One region of the Streptomyces sp. NPDC058326 genome, then DNA from elsewhere that is predicted to be linked to it. Evidence: riboswitches for the same ligand, from Rfam matches in the RefSeq annotation. Region 1 holds a riboswitch; each other region holds the start of a gene.

Region 1 (3,978 bases):
GGGGGGGTGGGGGGGGTGTCGGCTCGGCTGGGCTTGGTGGAGTAGCGCCCGGGCCTCGGTGGGCCCGGTCCGCCGGCCGTTCGCGCTCCTCAGTGCTTGAACGCGTCCTTGGCCTTCTCCCCCGCCTGCTTCGCATCGCCCTTGGCCTGCTCGACCCGGCCCTGCATCTCCAGGCTCTCGTTCCCCACAGCCTTGCCGGTGGCTTCCTTGGCCTTGCCCTTGGCGGTCTGTGCGGCGTTCTTCGCCTTCTTACCGGCGGACATGCGACACCTCCTGAAATCTCTTTCGACCTGCGACTTCCCGGAAACGGGAGAGCTACGCACGGGACTCGCGCGACTCACGGGTGCGGTCTCCGCTGTTCCTCGCGGCCGACCCCGGGAGCCTGACGCTTGGCGGTGCTGCCGTGCGCCTCCTCATCGTCGCGATCCGGCCCGCCCCGCACGGCCTCCTCCGCCTGCCGTCGTGCCTCCGCGTCCCCGCTCTCGCCCTCCGCCCCGGACGGTGTGGTCCGCGGAGGCTCGGGGTGGGAGTCCTGGTCGCTGCCGTGCCTGTCGTGGTGGCTCATGGTCCTCTCCCTGACGCAGCTGTACGCGCCCCGGTGGCCGCCGGTGGCACGAGGTGCTGCTGCCCGATGACGCCCGGACGAAACAGTGCCTCACGGGATCTTTCGGGCCCCTGCCGGTGCGAGGCGATCGTGCGGCCGACCGTCAGCCACATCGTTCGGCCGGTGGGCGCTCCCGAGGAGTCGGCGCGGCGCATCGCCCGGATCACGGCGAGGATCGCGTACCCGGGCGGCGGGGTCCGACGGAGGCGCGTACCTGTCGCGTACCTCTCAGGGCAGGGCGAGGCCCGGTGTCGGACACGGGGGATCTCCGGCACCGGGCCTCTGTTGAAGATTGTACGAGACTCGGGGGAGGGGTGCGCACACAGGCCGGCGCGGCGGCCCGCCGGTCCGGCGCCGGGCTCGTGGCCGCGGCGGCGAGGAGCGTCCGCTCGTCCACGACGACGGGCGAAGAACGGGCCGGCGGGGTACAAGTCCCCTGAGACGCGGATGCGGCCGGGACGGGCGTCCTCTCCCCTCGGCCGTGTCGCCCATGACGACGAGGAGGCCGCCGTGGAAGGCAGAAGCAAAGGGTTCGTGCAGTCCTTCAACCGCGCCGGCGGGTACGGATTCGTCCTTCCCGTGGGCTCCGAGGAACAGGTCTACTTCAGCGCCGCGGACATCGAGGGCGAGCAGCACTCGCTCTCCGAGGGGCAGCAGGTCTCCTTCGTCCTGGTCCTCGGTGACGGCCGCTTCGAGGCGAGGGAACTGCGCGTCTGACGTCCAGCGGCACGGACGCGCGTGCCACCGGCGGCGCCCCGGGCGGGGGAGCGGGCCGGTGGTACTGTGCCGAAGCCAGTCGTACCTTTGCGCGCACCCGAACGGGTACGCGCACGGGTCAGGGAATCCGGTGCGAGACCGGAACTGACGCGCAGCGGTGAGGGCGACGGGCGGAGCATCGGCCACTGGGCTGCACGACGGCCCGGGAAGGCGCTCCGTCCGGATGACCCCGAGTCCGAAGACCTGCTGGCGGCCCCGGCGGCACGCTGTCGGCCGGGGAGCTCCGTACGACAGGCTCCGCGTATGAGCCGTGGCCGCAGAGGAAATTCCCGTGCCCTTCGCACATCCCGCCCGCTCCGCCGCCCTCCTGCTGGCCGGCGCCCTGCTCCTGACCGTGACCGGTTGCGGCGGCGGATCCGCCGTACAGCCCTCGAAGAACACGGCCGGAGGCCCGCGGCAGGGGTACCCGGTGACGATCGACGACAACTGCGGCCGACGGGTCACCGTCGACAGGCCGCCGCGGCGGGCCGTCGCCCTCGACCAGGGAACGGCGGAGATCATGCTCTCCCTCGGTCTGGCCGACCGCATGGTGGGCACCGCCACCTGGACCGACCCGGTGCTCAAGGGACTGGAGAAGGAGAACGCGAAGGTCCCGCGACTCGCCGACCGCTACCCGTCCTTCGAGAAGGTGCTCGACGCCGAACCCGACTTCGCCGCCGCGTCCTTCGCGTACACCCTCGGCAAGGGCGGGGTGGCTCCCCGCGAGCGGTTCGAGGAGCTCGGCGTCCCCACTTACCTCTCGCCCACCGACTGCGTCGGCAAGGACAACAGCGGCGACGGCGACGGCATCCGCACCCGGCCCCTGACCATGGAGACCGTGTACGGCGAGATCCGCGACCTGGCACGGGTGTTCGCGGTCCCTGAGCGCGGCGAGAAGCTGGTCGCGGAGCTCTCCTCCCGGGTGACGAGGGCCACCGCCGGGGGCGACTTCGGGGACGTCACCGTCCTCTACTGGTTCGCCAACGCCGAATCCCCCTACATGGCGGGCTGTTGCGGCGCCCCCGGCATCGTCACCCGCGCGCTGGGCGCGAAGAACGTCTTCGACGACACCCGTGCGGAGTGGCCCCAGATCAACTGGGAGACGGTCGCCGACCGTGACCCGGACGTCCTCGTCATCGGCGACCTGACCCGCCGCTCGCAGTCCGCCGAGAGCGCCGCCAAGAAGATCGAGTTCCTGGAGTCCGATCCGGTCACCCGGAACATGACGGCGGTACGGAAGAAGCGGTACGTCCTGCTCAGCGGCCAGGCCATGAACCCGACCGTCCGTACCGTCGAGGGCGTCGAGAAGGTGGCGGCGGCCCTCCGCACGTACGGTCTCGCGAAGTGACGCCGAAACCTGCCGGCCGGGCCGAAGTCTCGCGCGGCGCTTCGGGGGGCCAGCCCGGTGGGGCCGGGCCCCCGGCCGGTGAGTCGGCGATCCCGCCCGGACGGGCCGGCGCCTCGCGCGGCGCTTCGGCGGGCCTGCCCGGTGGGGCCGAGCCCCCGCCCGATGGGGCCAGTACCGCGCCCGGCGGCGTGACCGTGCCCCCGCCCCGCGAGGCGGTGGGCGGGGCTTCGCCCGGCCGGGCGGTCGCCGTCGTGCGCGGAGGGGGCGCGGCGCTGCTGTGGGCGGTGACCGGCCTTGCCGTCCTGGCCGTTTCGGTGGCCGTCGCCATCACCATCGGCCCGGCGGACATCGGCGTCGGTGACGTGTGGTCCGTGGTGGCCGCCCATCTCGGCGGAGAGGCCCCGGAGGTCTCACCGATCCGGGACGGCATCGTGTGGGAGCTCCGGCTGCCCCGCACCCTCCTCGCCGCCGTCTGCGGAGCCGGACTCGCGGTCTGCGGCGCGGTGATGCAGTCGCTGCTGCGCAATCCGCTCGCCGATCCCTTCGTCCTCGGGGTCTCCTCGGGCGCCTCGACCGGCGCGGTCGCGGTCGTCGTCCTCGGCATCGGCGGCGGCCTCCTCTCCGTCACCGGCGGGGCGTTCCTCGGAGCGGTGCTCTCCTTCGCGCTCGTCCTGCTGCTCAGCCACACCCTCGGCGGTTCGACGGACCGGGTGGTACTGGCGGGCGTCGCCGCGATGCAGCTCTTCTCCGCCCTCACCTCCTTCGTCGTGATGACGGCGGCCGACGCCGAGACCACGCGGGGCGTGCTCTTCTGGCTGCTCGGTTCGCTCGGCGGGGCCGGCTGGGGCGACGTGGGAGTGTGCGGCGCGGTGCTCGCGGCGGCCCTGCTGGTCTGCGGCGGGTACGCGAGGACGCTGGACGCGTTCGCGTTCGGTGAGGAGGCCGCCGCCGCGCTGGGCGTCGCCGTCGCCCGGACGCGGCTCGTCCTCCTCTGCGTCACCGCCCTCCTGACGGCCGCTCTGGTCTCCGCCGCCGGAGCCATCGGCTTCGTCGGCCTCGTCCTGCCGCACGCCGCCCGCGCCCTGGCCGGCCCGGGGCACGCCCGGCTGCTGCCGGTCACCGCCCTGGCCGGGGCGGTGTTCCTGGTCTGGGCCGACACGCTCGCCCGCACGGTCCTCGACCCCCAGGAGGTGCCGGTGGGCGTGGTGACCTCGCTGATCGGCGTCCCGGCCTTCGTCCTCGTCCTGTACCGCACCAGGAGCCCCCGATG
Region 2 (3,978 bases), on a different contig from region 1:
AGCTTGCCGGGCCCGGACCCGGTCGTGGTGTCGTTCGCGGTGCCGGTCACGGTGCTCATGCCTGGATCTCCGCTTCGTGAGCGATCGCGTTGATCGCGGCGGCCGTCATCGCGCTGCCGCCGCGACGGCCCCGTACGACGAGGTACTCGAGGCCCAGCTCCTGGGCGGCGAGGGCGTCCTTGGACTCGGCGGCGCCGATGAAGCCGACCGGTATGCCGAGGACGGCGGCGGGCTTCCCGGCCCCCTTCGCGACCATCTCCAGGAGATGGAAGAGGGCGGTGGGCGCGTTGCCGATGGCGACGACGGAGCCTTCGAGGCGGTCCCGCCACAGTTCGAGGGCGGCGGCGGAGCGGGTCGTGCCGAGTTCTGCGGCGAGCCCGGGCACGGACGGGTCGGAGAGCGCGCAGAGCACCTCGTTGTCGGCGGGCAGCCGTCGGCGGGTGACGCCGCTCGCGACCATCTGTGCGTCGCAGAGGACCGGCGCACCGGCGCGGAGGGCGGCGCGGGCGCTCGCGACGACCCCGGGGGAGTACGCGAGGTCCTGGACGAGGTCGGTCATGCCGCAGGCGTGGATCATCCGGACCGCCACCTGGGCGACGTCGGCGGGCAGGCCCGCGAGATCCGCTTCGGCGCGGATCGTGGCAAAGGACTGACGGTAGATCTCCGTCCCGTCCTTCTCGTAGTCGAACATGGTGTCGCTCTCGCTCATCTCGTGTGGGGCGGTGGGGTCGTGTGGGTCGACGGGCCGCGAGCCGCCGCGACCGCTGCGGACAGGGAGGTGCGGGGGGTGGGGACGCCGTCCACCAGATAGGTGTCGTCGCCGGTGGCGAGGACCTCGATCCAGCGGCCGTACGGGTGTCCGCAGCCGCGTGCGCACCCGGAGAAGTGCACGGGCAGCGGCCCGGCGGGCGCGGTGAGGGCGTCCGCCCGGACGTCGGCGAGGGACTTGGCGCACCCGGGCCGCCCGGTGCAGGCGGTGACTCCGGCTCCGGGGGCGTCGGGCCGGGTGATCAGCCCGTACGCCTCCAGGGCAGCGAGCCGGGCGGTGGCGGCTTCGGTCCCGGCGGCCGTTTCGGCGACGGCCGCTCCGGAGACGACGACCGCTCCCCGCCACGGTGTCAGCCGGATCTCATGGGCGGGCAGCAGGGCCCGCAGCTGAGCCGAGGTCAGCCGGCCGAGCGGTGCGAGGACGTGCAGGGCGCCGCCGGGCAGGACGCCGGGCGCGGGTGGCGTGGCCGCGGGCAGCGGCGGTACGGGTACGGGCTCGGCCGCGATCCCCGCACGTGCCAGGGCCCCGGCCCAGTCCGGCACATGGCTGTCGGGCAGTTCCCGGGGCCGCCAGGCCCCGTTCCCGGCCGCGTCGGCGGCGTCGAGGAACGTGAGGGAGGCGACGAGGGCGGCCCGTACGGCGTCGGCCGCGGCGAGCCGGAAGACCTGAGGGCCGAGCCACAGGGCGGCGGATCCGTCGGCGCCTGCGATCAACTTCACATCTCCGCCGAGCGTGGCCACGTCCCCTCGCCCGTCGTCCAGGACGAAGAGGAAACGGCCGGAAAGAGCAGCCGCCCGGGGCTCGGCGCACAGGGCGGTGTCCAGCTCGCGTGCCCACAACTGCACGTCCGCGCATCCGAGTCCGTCGAGGCCCGCGGTCGGCGAGGCGACGATGTTGCGGACGCGTTCGTGGGTGGCGGAGGGCAGCAGGCCCGCCGCCGAGAGGAGCGCCGCGAGCTCGCCGCCGCAGTTGTCCGCGAGGCCCCGCAGCTCCGCGTTGCCGCGCGAGGTGATGCTGATCCGCCCGTCGCCGAGGGTCTCCGCCGCGGTCGCGAGCGCCTCGGCCTGATGGAGTGTCAGGCGCCCTGCGGGCAGGCGGAGTCGGGCGAGGCGGCCGTCCTCGGCGGGGTGCAGACGCAGCGCCCCGGGGCAGGCGTCGCCACGGTCCCGTATGCGAGCTTCGCCCGGTTCGGGCGTCGTGGGTGGGGTGGGCGGCATGGCGGCGAGCATACCCACGGGCCACCGGGCGCCCACCGGGTGTGATCAGGCCGACTCGGCGGCCCGCCCCGCCCCTCGGCACCACGATCTAGGATGCAGATCGGCATGGGGTCCCAGGACCCCGGGGAGGAAGCCCGGTGAGACTCCGGCGCGGTCCCGCCACTGTGAGCCCGTCCCGGAAACGGAACGGGTGAGTCAGGAACTCCCTTCCCCAGGCTCTCGGCTTCGCCCGAGCAGGGGAGGCCCCAACCCACACGACCACCCGGGGCGCGGACAACCCCGAGGAAGGCCTGCGCTCGCCATGCTTCTGCTGCTGTCGCACTCCGATACCGACCTGCTCAGCGCCCGCGCGGCCGGCGGCCCCGTGGAGTACCGCTTCGCCAACCCCTCCCGTCTCCCCCTCGCCGAGCTGCCCGGTCTCCTGGACGGCGCCGACCTCGTCGTCGTACGGCTGCTCGGCGGTCTCCGCTCCTGGGAGGACGGCCTGGACGCGGTCCGCGCCGCCGGGAAGCCGGTGGTCGTCCTCAGCGGCGAACAGGCACCCGACGCCCAGCTGATGGAGACGTCCACCGTCCCCGTCGGCGTCGCCACCGAGGCGCACGCCTACCTCGCGCACGGCGGCCCCGCGAACCTGGAGCAGCTGGCCCGCTTCCTCTCCGACACCGTCCTGCTCACCGGCCACGGCTTCGAGGCCCCGGCCGCCGCCCCCACCTGGGGACCCCTGGAGCGCACCCCGAGGAGCACCGAGGGCCCGACGGTCGCCGTGCTCTACTACCGCGCCCACCACATGAGCGGGAACACCGCCTTCGTCGGCACCCTCTGCGACGCGATCGAGGACGCCGGCGCGCGGCCGCTCCCGCTGTACGTGGCGTCCCTGCGCGCCCCCGAGGCCGAACTCCTCGCGGAGCTGCGGGCAGCCGACGCCATCGTCACCACCGTCCTCGCCGCCGGCGGCACCAAGCCCGCCGAGGCGCAGGCCGGCGGCGACGAGGAGGCCTGGGACGCGGGGGCGCTCGCCGCGCTCGACGTGCCGATCCTCCAGGCCCTGTGCCTGACCGGCTCGCGGTCCGCCTGGGAGGAGAACGACGAGGGCCTCTCCCCGCTGGACGCCGCGAGCCAGGTGGCCGTCCCCGAGTTCGACGGCCGGCTCATCACCGTCCCGTTCTCCTTCAAGGAGATCGACGAGGACGGTCTGCCCGCGTACGTGGCCGACGCCGAGCGCGCCGCCCGCGTCGCCGGGATCGCGGTCCGCCACGCGCGCCTGCGGCACATCCCGAACGCCGAGAAGAAGCTGGCGCTCGTCCTCTCCGCGTACCCGACGAAGCACTCCCGCATCGGCAACGCCGTCGGCCTCGACACCCCCGCCTCCGCCGTCTCCCTCCTGCGCCGGCTGATCGCCGAGGGCTACGACTTCGGGCCGGCCGAGGAGCTTCCCGGCCTGGTCTCCGGCGACGGCGACGAGCTGATCTACGCCCTCATCGAGGCCGGCGGCCACGACCAGGACTGGCTGACGGAGGAACAGCTCGCCCGGAACCCGGTCCGCATCCCGGCCGCCGACTACAAGCGCTGGTACGCGACGCTCCCCGAGGAGCTGCGGACCCACGTCGAGGAGCACTGGGGCCCGGCGCCCGGCGAGATGTTCCTCGACCGCTCCCGCAACCCGGAGGGCGACATCGTCCTCGCGGCCCTGCGGCGCGGGAACCTGCTGATCCTCATCCAGCCGCCGCGCGGCTTCGGTGAGAACCCGATCGCGATCTACCACGACCCCGATCTCCCGCCGTCCCACCACTACCTGGCGGCCTACCGCTGGATCGCCGCCCGCGCCGAGGACGGCGGCTTCGGCGCCGACGCCATGGTCCACCTGGGCAAGCACGGCAACCTGGAGTGGCTGCCCGGCAAGAACGCCGGCCTGTCCGCCGCCTGCGGCCCCGACGCGGCACTCGGCGACATCCCGCTGGTCTACCCCTTCCTCGTCAACGACCCGGGCGAGGG
Region 3 (3,978 bases), on a different contig from region 1:
GGTGGAGGCCATCGCCCGCCGGGTCAACGAACGCTCCCGGTCCTTCGGCGTGGCCCTGAGCGCCTGCACCACCCCCGCGAAGGGCAGCCCCACATTCGATCTCCCCGCGGGCGAACTGGAGTTGGGCATCGGCATCCACGGCGAACCGGGCCGCGAGCGGCGGCCGATGATGACCTCCCGGGAGATCGCGGACTTCGCCGTCCACGCCGTCGTCGAGGACCTGCGCCCGTCCGGGCCCGTGATCGCGCTGGTGAACGGCATGGGTGCCACTCCCCTCCTCGAACTGTACGGATTCAACGCGGAGGTGCAGCGCGTGCTCGGCGAGCGGCGGGTGCCGGTGGCCCGTACCCTCGTCGGGAACTACGTGACCTCGCTCGACATGGCCGGCTGCTCGGTGACGCTGTGCGAGGTGGACGAGGAGCTCCTCCGCCTGTGGGACGCGCCCGTACAGACGCCCGCGCTGCGCTGGGGCCGGTGAGACGAGGGATGGGAGAGGGGACCGGCATGACGGAGACCTTCGGCGCGGACTTCCTGGTGCGCTGGCTCGCCGCGGTGGCCGGGGCCGTCGACCGTGAGGCGGACCGGCTCACCGAGCTGGACTCGGCCATCGGCGACGCCGACCACGGCACGAACCTGAGGCGGGGGTTCACCGCCGTCACGGAGACCCTCGCCAAGGAGCCGCCCGCGACACCCGGTGCGGTGCTCACCACCGCCGGACGGCAGCTGATCTCCACCGTGGGCGGCGCGTCGGGACCGCTGTACGGCACACTGCTGCGCCGTACCGGCAAGACCCTCGGCGACGTCGAGCGGATCACCAGGGAGCAGCTGGCCGAGGCCCTCGGTTCCGGTGTGTCCGCGGTGTCTCAGCTGGGCGGCGCGCAGGTGGGGGACAAGACGATGCTGGACGCGCTCGTTCCGGCCGTGGAGGGCCTGCGGGCCTCGTTCGGGGCGGGCCGCGCCGCCGCCGGGGAGGGCGCCCTCGCGACCGTACCCCTGCGGGCGCGCAAGGGCAGGGCCAGCTATCTGGGCGAGCGGTCCGTGGGGCACCAGGATCCGGGGGCCGCCTCATCGGCGCTGCTGTTCGCCGCGCTCGACGAGACCGCGCGTACGGAGGGAGCGTCATGAGCGCGGCCGCCGGGGGCGCGGCGGCCCCCGGGGGCTCCGCGCCCGTCGGCATCGTGCTCGTCTCGCACAGTGCCGCCGTCGCGACCGCCGTGACCGAGCTGGCCCGCGGGCTCGCCGGCGGCGGTGACCTGGCGCCGATCGCCCCCGCCGGCGGGACCCCGGACGGTGGCCTGGGGACGAGTTCCGAGCTGATCCGCCAGGCGGCGAAGGCCGTGGACCGGGGCGCCGGAGTGGCGATCCTGGTCGACCTGGGGAGCGCCGTGCTCACCGTGAAGGCGCTGCTCGCCGAGGGCGACGAGCTGCCCGAGGACTCACGGCTCCTGGACGCGCCGTTCGTTGAGGGCGCGGTCGCCGCCCTGGTCACGGCGAGCGCGGGCGGGGACCTCGGCGCGGTGGCGGCTGCGGCGTCGGAGGCGTACGCCTACCGGAAGGAGTGACCACGGGGGGGGCGCACGCCCGGCGGTGAGGAGCGGCTTCCCGAGGCGTGCGCCGGCGGGAGAGGGACCGCGCAGGGCGCACGCCCGGCCGCCGGGAGCGGCCGCGCGGAGCGCGTGCGCGCCGCGCTCAGGAACTGCGGTGCAGTGAGCGAGAAGTCACACCGGGTGGCGACCGTGTTGTGATGCACCTGGTCAACGCACTAGTGTCACAGCGCCTTGGTGTACGGGAAACCGGTGCAGTACCGGTGCGGCCCTCGCCACTGTGATCGGGATGTCCGGCTCCACCCCCGCGGGGAACTCCCCCGGGGAAGCCACTGGACCGCGACGGGAGACCGTCGTGGTGTGGGAAGGCGGAGCCGGACGTATGACCGTCAGCCAGGAGACCGGCCAGGGTGCGTTGTCCATCCACGAGGTGCTGGAGAGGGTCTCCCAACCATGCATATAGCCGAGGGGTATCTGCCCCCTGTGCACGCGGCCGCCTGGGGCGTCGCGTCCGCGCCGTTCGTCGTCCACGGGGTCCGCGCGCTGACCCGTGAAGTACGGTCGAACCCCGAGTCCACCCTTCTGCTCGGCGCCTCCGGCGCCTTCACCTTCGTCCTCTCGGCGCTCAAGCTGCCGTCCGTGACGGGTAGTTGCTCGCATCCGACCGGTACCGGTCTGGGTGCGATCCTGTTCCGGCCGCCGATCATGGCGGTCCTCGGGACGATCACACTCCTCTTCCAGGCCCTGCTGCTCGCCCACGGCGGGCTGACCACGCTCGGCGCGAACGTCTTCTCGATGGCGATCGTCGGCCCCTGGGCCGGCTACGGGACGTACCTGCTGCTGCGCCGGTCCGGTGCGCCCCTGATGGTCGCCGTCTTCTCCGGGGCGTTCGTCGCCGACCTGTCCACGTACTGCGTGACCAGCGTGCAGCTGGCGCTCGCCTTCCCCGACCCGGGGAGCGGTGTGGCCGGCGCGCTCGCCAAGTTCGGGGGGATCTTCGCGTTGACGCAGATCCCTCTGGCCGTGAGCGAGGGTCTGCTGACCGTGCTCGTGATGCGGCTGTTGACGCAGTCCAGCAAGGGCGAACTGACCCGGCTCGGCGTCCTCGGTGGACGCCCGGCGGCGCGACGCGAGGAGGCGACCGCGCGATGAGCCGGAACGCGAAGATCAACGCCCTGCTGCTGTTCGTCGTCGCGGCGCTTGCGGTACTGCCGCTGGCGCTGGGGCTCGGGGACCACAAGGAGGAGCCGTTCGCGGGGGCGGACGCGGAGGCGGAGACCGCGATCACGGAGCTCCGGCCGGACTACGAACCGTGGTTCAGCCCCCTGTACGAGCCGCCGTCCGGGGAGATCGAGTCCGCGCTGTTCTCCCTCCAGGCGGCGCTGGGCGCGGGCGTCCTCGCGTACTACTTCGGGCTGCGGCGAGGCCGCAGGCAGGGGGCGGCGCGGGCGGAGGCCGCGCGGGGCGCCGGAGAGGGTGAGGTCTCCGCCGGACGCGTGGAGGGTGGCCGGAGCACGGCCCCGGGCAACCCCGACGGTCAGAGCGCGGCCCCGGGCGTCCCCGACGGTCAGGGCATGGGGAGCGGCGCCAAGGGCGGGGGCGTGGGCGGCTCCGGGGGCGCGGGCGTCGACGGACGGGACGCGTAGCCACCGATGCTGCCGATCGACGCGGCGGCGCACAGCAGTCGCTGGCGCCGCCGTCACCCCGCCGAGAAGGCGCTGCTCGGCTTCGGTCTGACCCTCTGCGCGGTCTCCCTGCCACCGTGGCCGGGCGCGCCGCTCGTGGCAGCCGCCACGCTCGGTGTGCTGCTCGGTCCGGCCGGTGTGCCGGGCCGGGCGCTGTGGCGGGCGTTCCGCGTTCCCCTCGCGTTCTGTGTGACGGGCGCGATTCCGCTGCTCCTGGAGGTGGGCGGCGACCGTGGTCCTGTCGCGCCGGCCGCCGGGGGTCCGGTGCAGGCGGTCGAGCTGCTCCTGCGGACGGCGTCGGCCTCGCTCGGGGTGCTGCTGTTCGCGTTCACCACGCCGGTCTCCGATGTCCTGCCCCGGCTGGTCCGCGCGGGGGTGCCGGCGCCGGTGGTGGATGTCGCGCTCGTGATGTACCGGATCATCTTCCTGCTGCTCGACGCGCTGTCCAAGATCCGGCAGGCGCAGGCGGCACGGCTCGGGCACACCACCCGGGCCGCGACCTGGCGTTCGCTCGCCGGTCTCGGCGCGACCACGTTCGTGCGGGCCTTCGACCGGGCGCAGCGCCTGCAGTCGGGGCTCGCGGGGCGGGGGTACGACGGGACGCTGCGGGTTCTGGTGCCCGCGTGCGCGCTCTCCCGCCGGTTCCTCGCCGCGACGGGCGTGCTGCTCGCGGGCCTCGTCGCCCTCACCCTCGTACTGGAAAGGTTCCTGCCGTGACGTCTACGACGCCTCCGCCCTCCGCGCTCCCC

What was found. A riboswitch is a leader RNA that binds a small molecule or an ion and turns the genes downstream of it on or off. The one in region 1 is predicted to bind cobalamin.
Region 2: linked by a shared signal. The riboswitch ahead of cobN (cobaltochelatase subunit CobN) and the one ahead of ACFVYX_RS33605 (ABC transporter substrate-binding protein) in region 1 are both predicted to bind cobalamin.
Region 3: linked by a shared signal. The riboswitch ahead of ACFVYX_RS23120 (energy-coupling factor ABC transporter permease) and the one ahead of ACFVYX_RS33605 (ABC transporter substrate-binding protein) in region 1 are both predicted to bind cobalamin.

The regions. Positions count from the first base shown of each region.
Region 1 covers NZ_JBHVZO010000034.1:32-4,009, forward strand. Annotated here, with positions in the region: gene ACFVYX_RS33590 (CsbD family protein) at 90-263, opposite strand; gene ACFVYX_RS33595 (hypothetical protein) at 338-565, opposite strand; gene ACFVYX_RS33600 (cold-shock protein) at 1,115-1,321, shown strand; cobalamin riboswitch at 1,442-1,566, shown strand; gene ACFVYX_RS33605 (ABC transporter substrate-binding protein) at 1,653-2,708, shown strand; gene ACFVYX_RS33610 (FecCD family ABC transporter permease) at 2,924-3,978, shown strand, end outside; gene ACFVYX_RS33615 (ABC transporter ATP-binding protein) at 3,976-3,978, shown strand, end outside.
Region 2 covers NZ_JBHVZO010000003.1:307,544-311,521, forward strand. Annotated here, with positions in the region: gene ACFVYX_RS06990 (precorrin-2 C(20)-methyltransferase) at 1-59, opposite strand, end outside; gene ACFVYX_RS06995 (precorrin-8X methylmutase) at 56-709, opposite strand; gene ACFVYX_RS07000 (cobalamin biosynthesis protein CobG) at 706-1,998, opposite strand; cobalamin riboswitch at 2,077-2,210, shown strand; gene cobN (cobaltochelatase subunit CobN) at 2,288-3,978, shown strand, end outside.
Region 3 covers NZ_JBHVZO010000013.1:17,663-21,640, forward strand. Annotated here, with positions in the region: gene dhaK (dihydroxyacetone kinase subunit DhaK) at 1-478, shown strand, start outside; gene dhaL (dihydroxyacetone kinase subunit DhaL) at 505-1,125, shown strand; gene ACFVYX_RS23115 (PTS-dependent dihydroxyacetone kinase phosphotransferase subunit DhaM) at 1,122-1,562, shown strand; cobalamin riboswitch at 1,735-1,969, shown strand; gene ACFVYX_RS23120 (energy-coupling factor ABC transporter permease) at 1,998-2,696, shown strand; gene ACFVYX_RS23125 (energy-coupling factor ABC transporter substrate-binding protein) at 2,693-3,190, shown strand; gene cbiQ (cobalt ECF transporter T component CbiQ) at 3,197-3,946, shown strand; gene ACFVYX_RS23135 (energy-coupling factor ABC transporter ATP-binding protein) at 3,943-3,978, shown strand, end outside.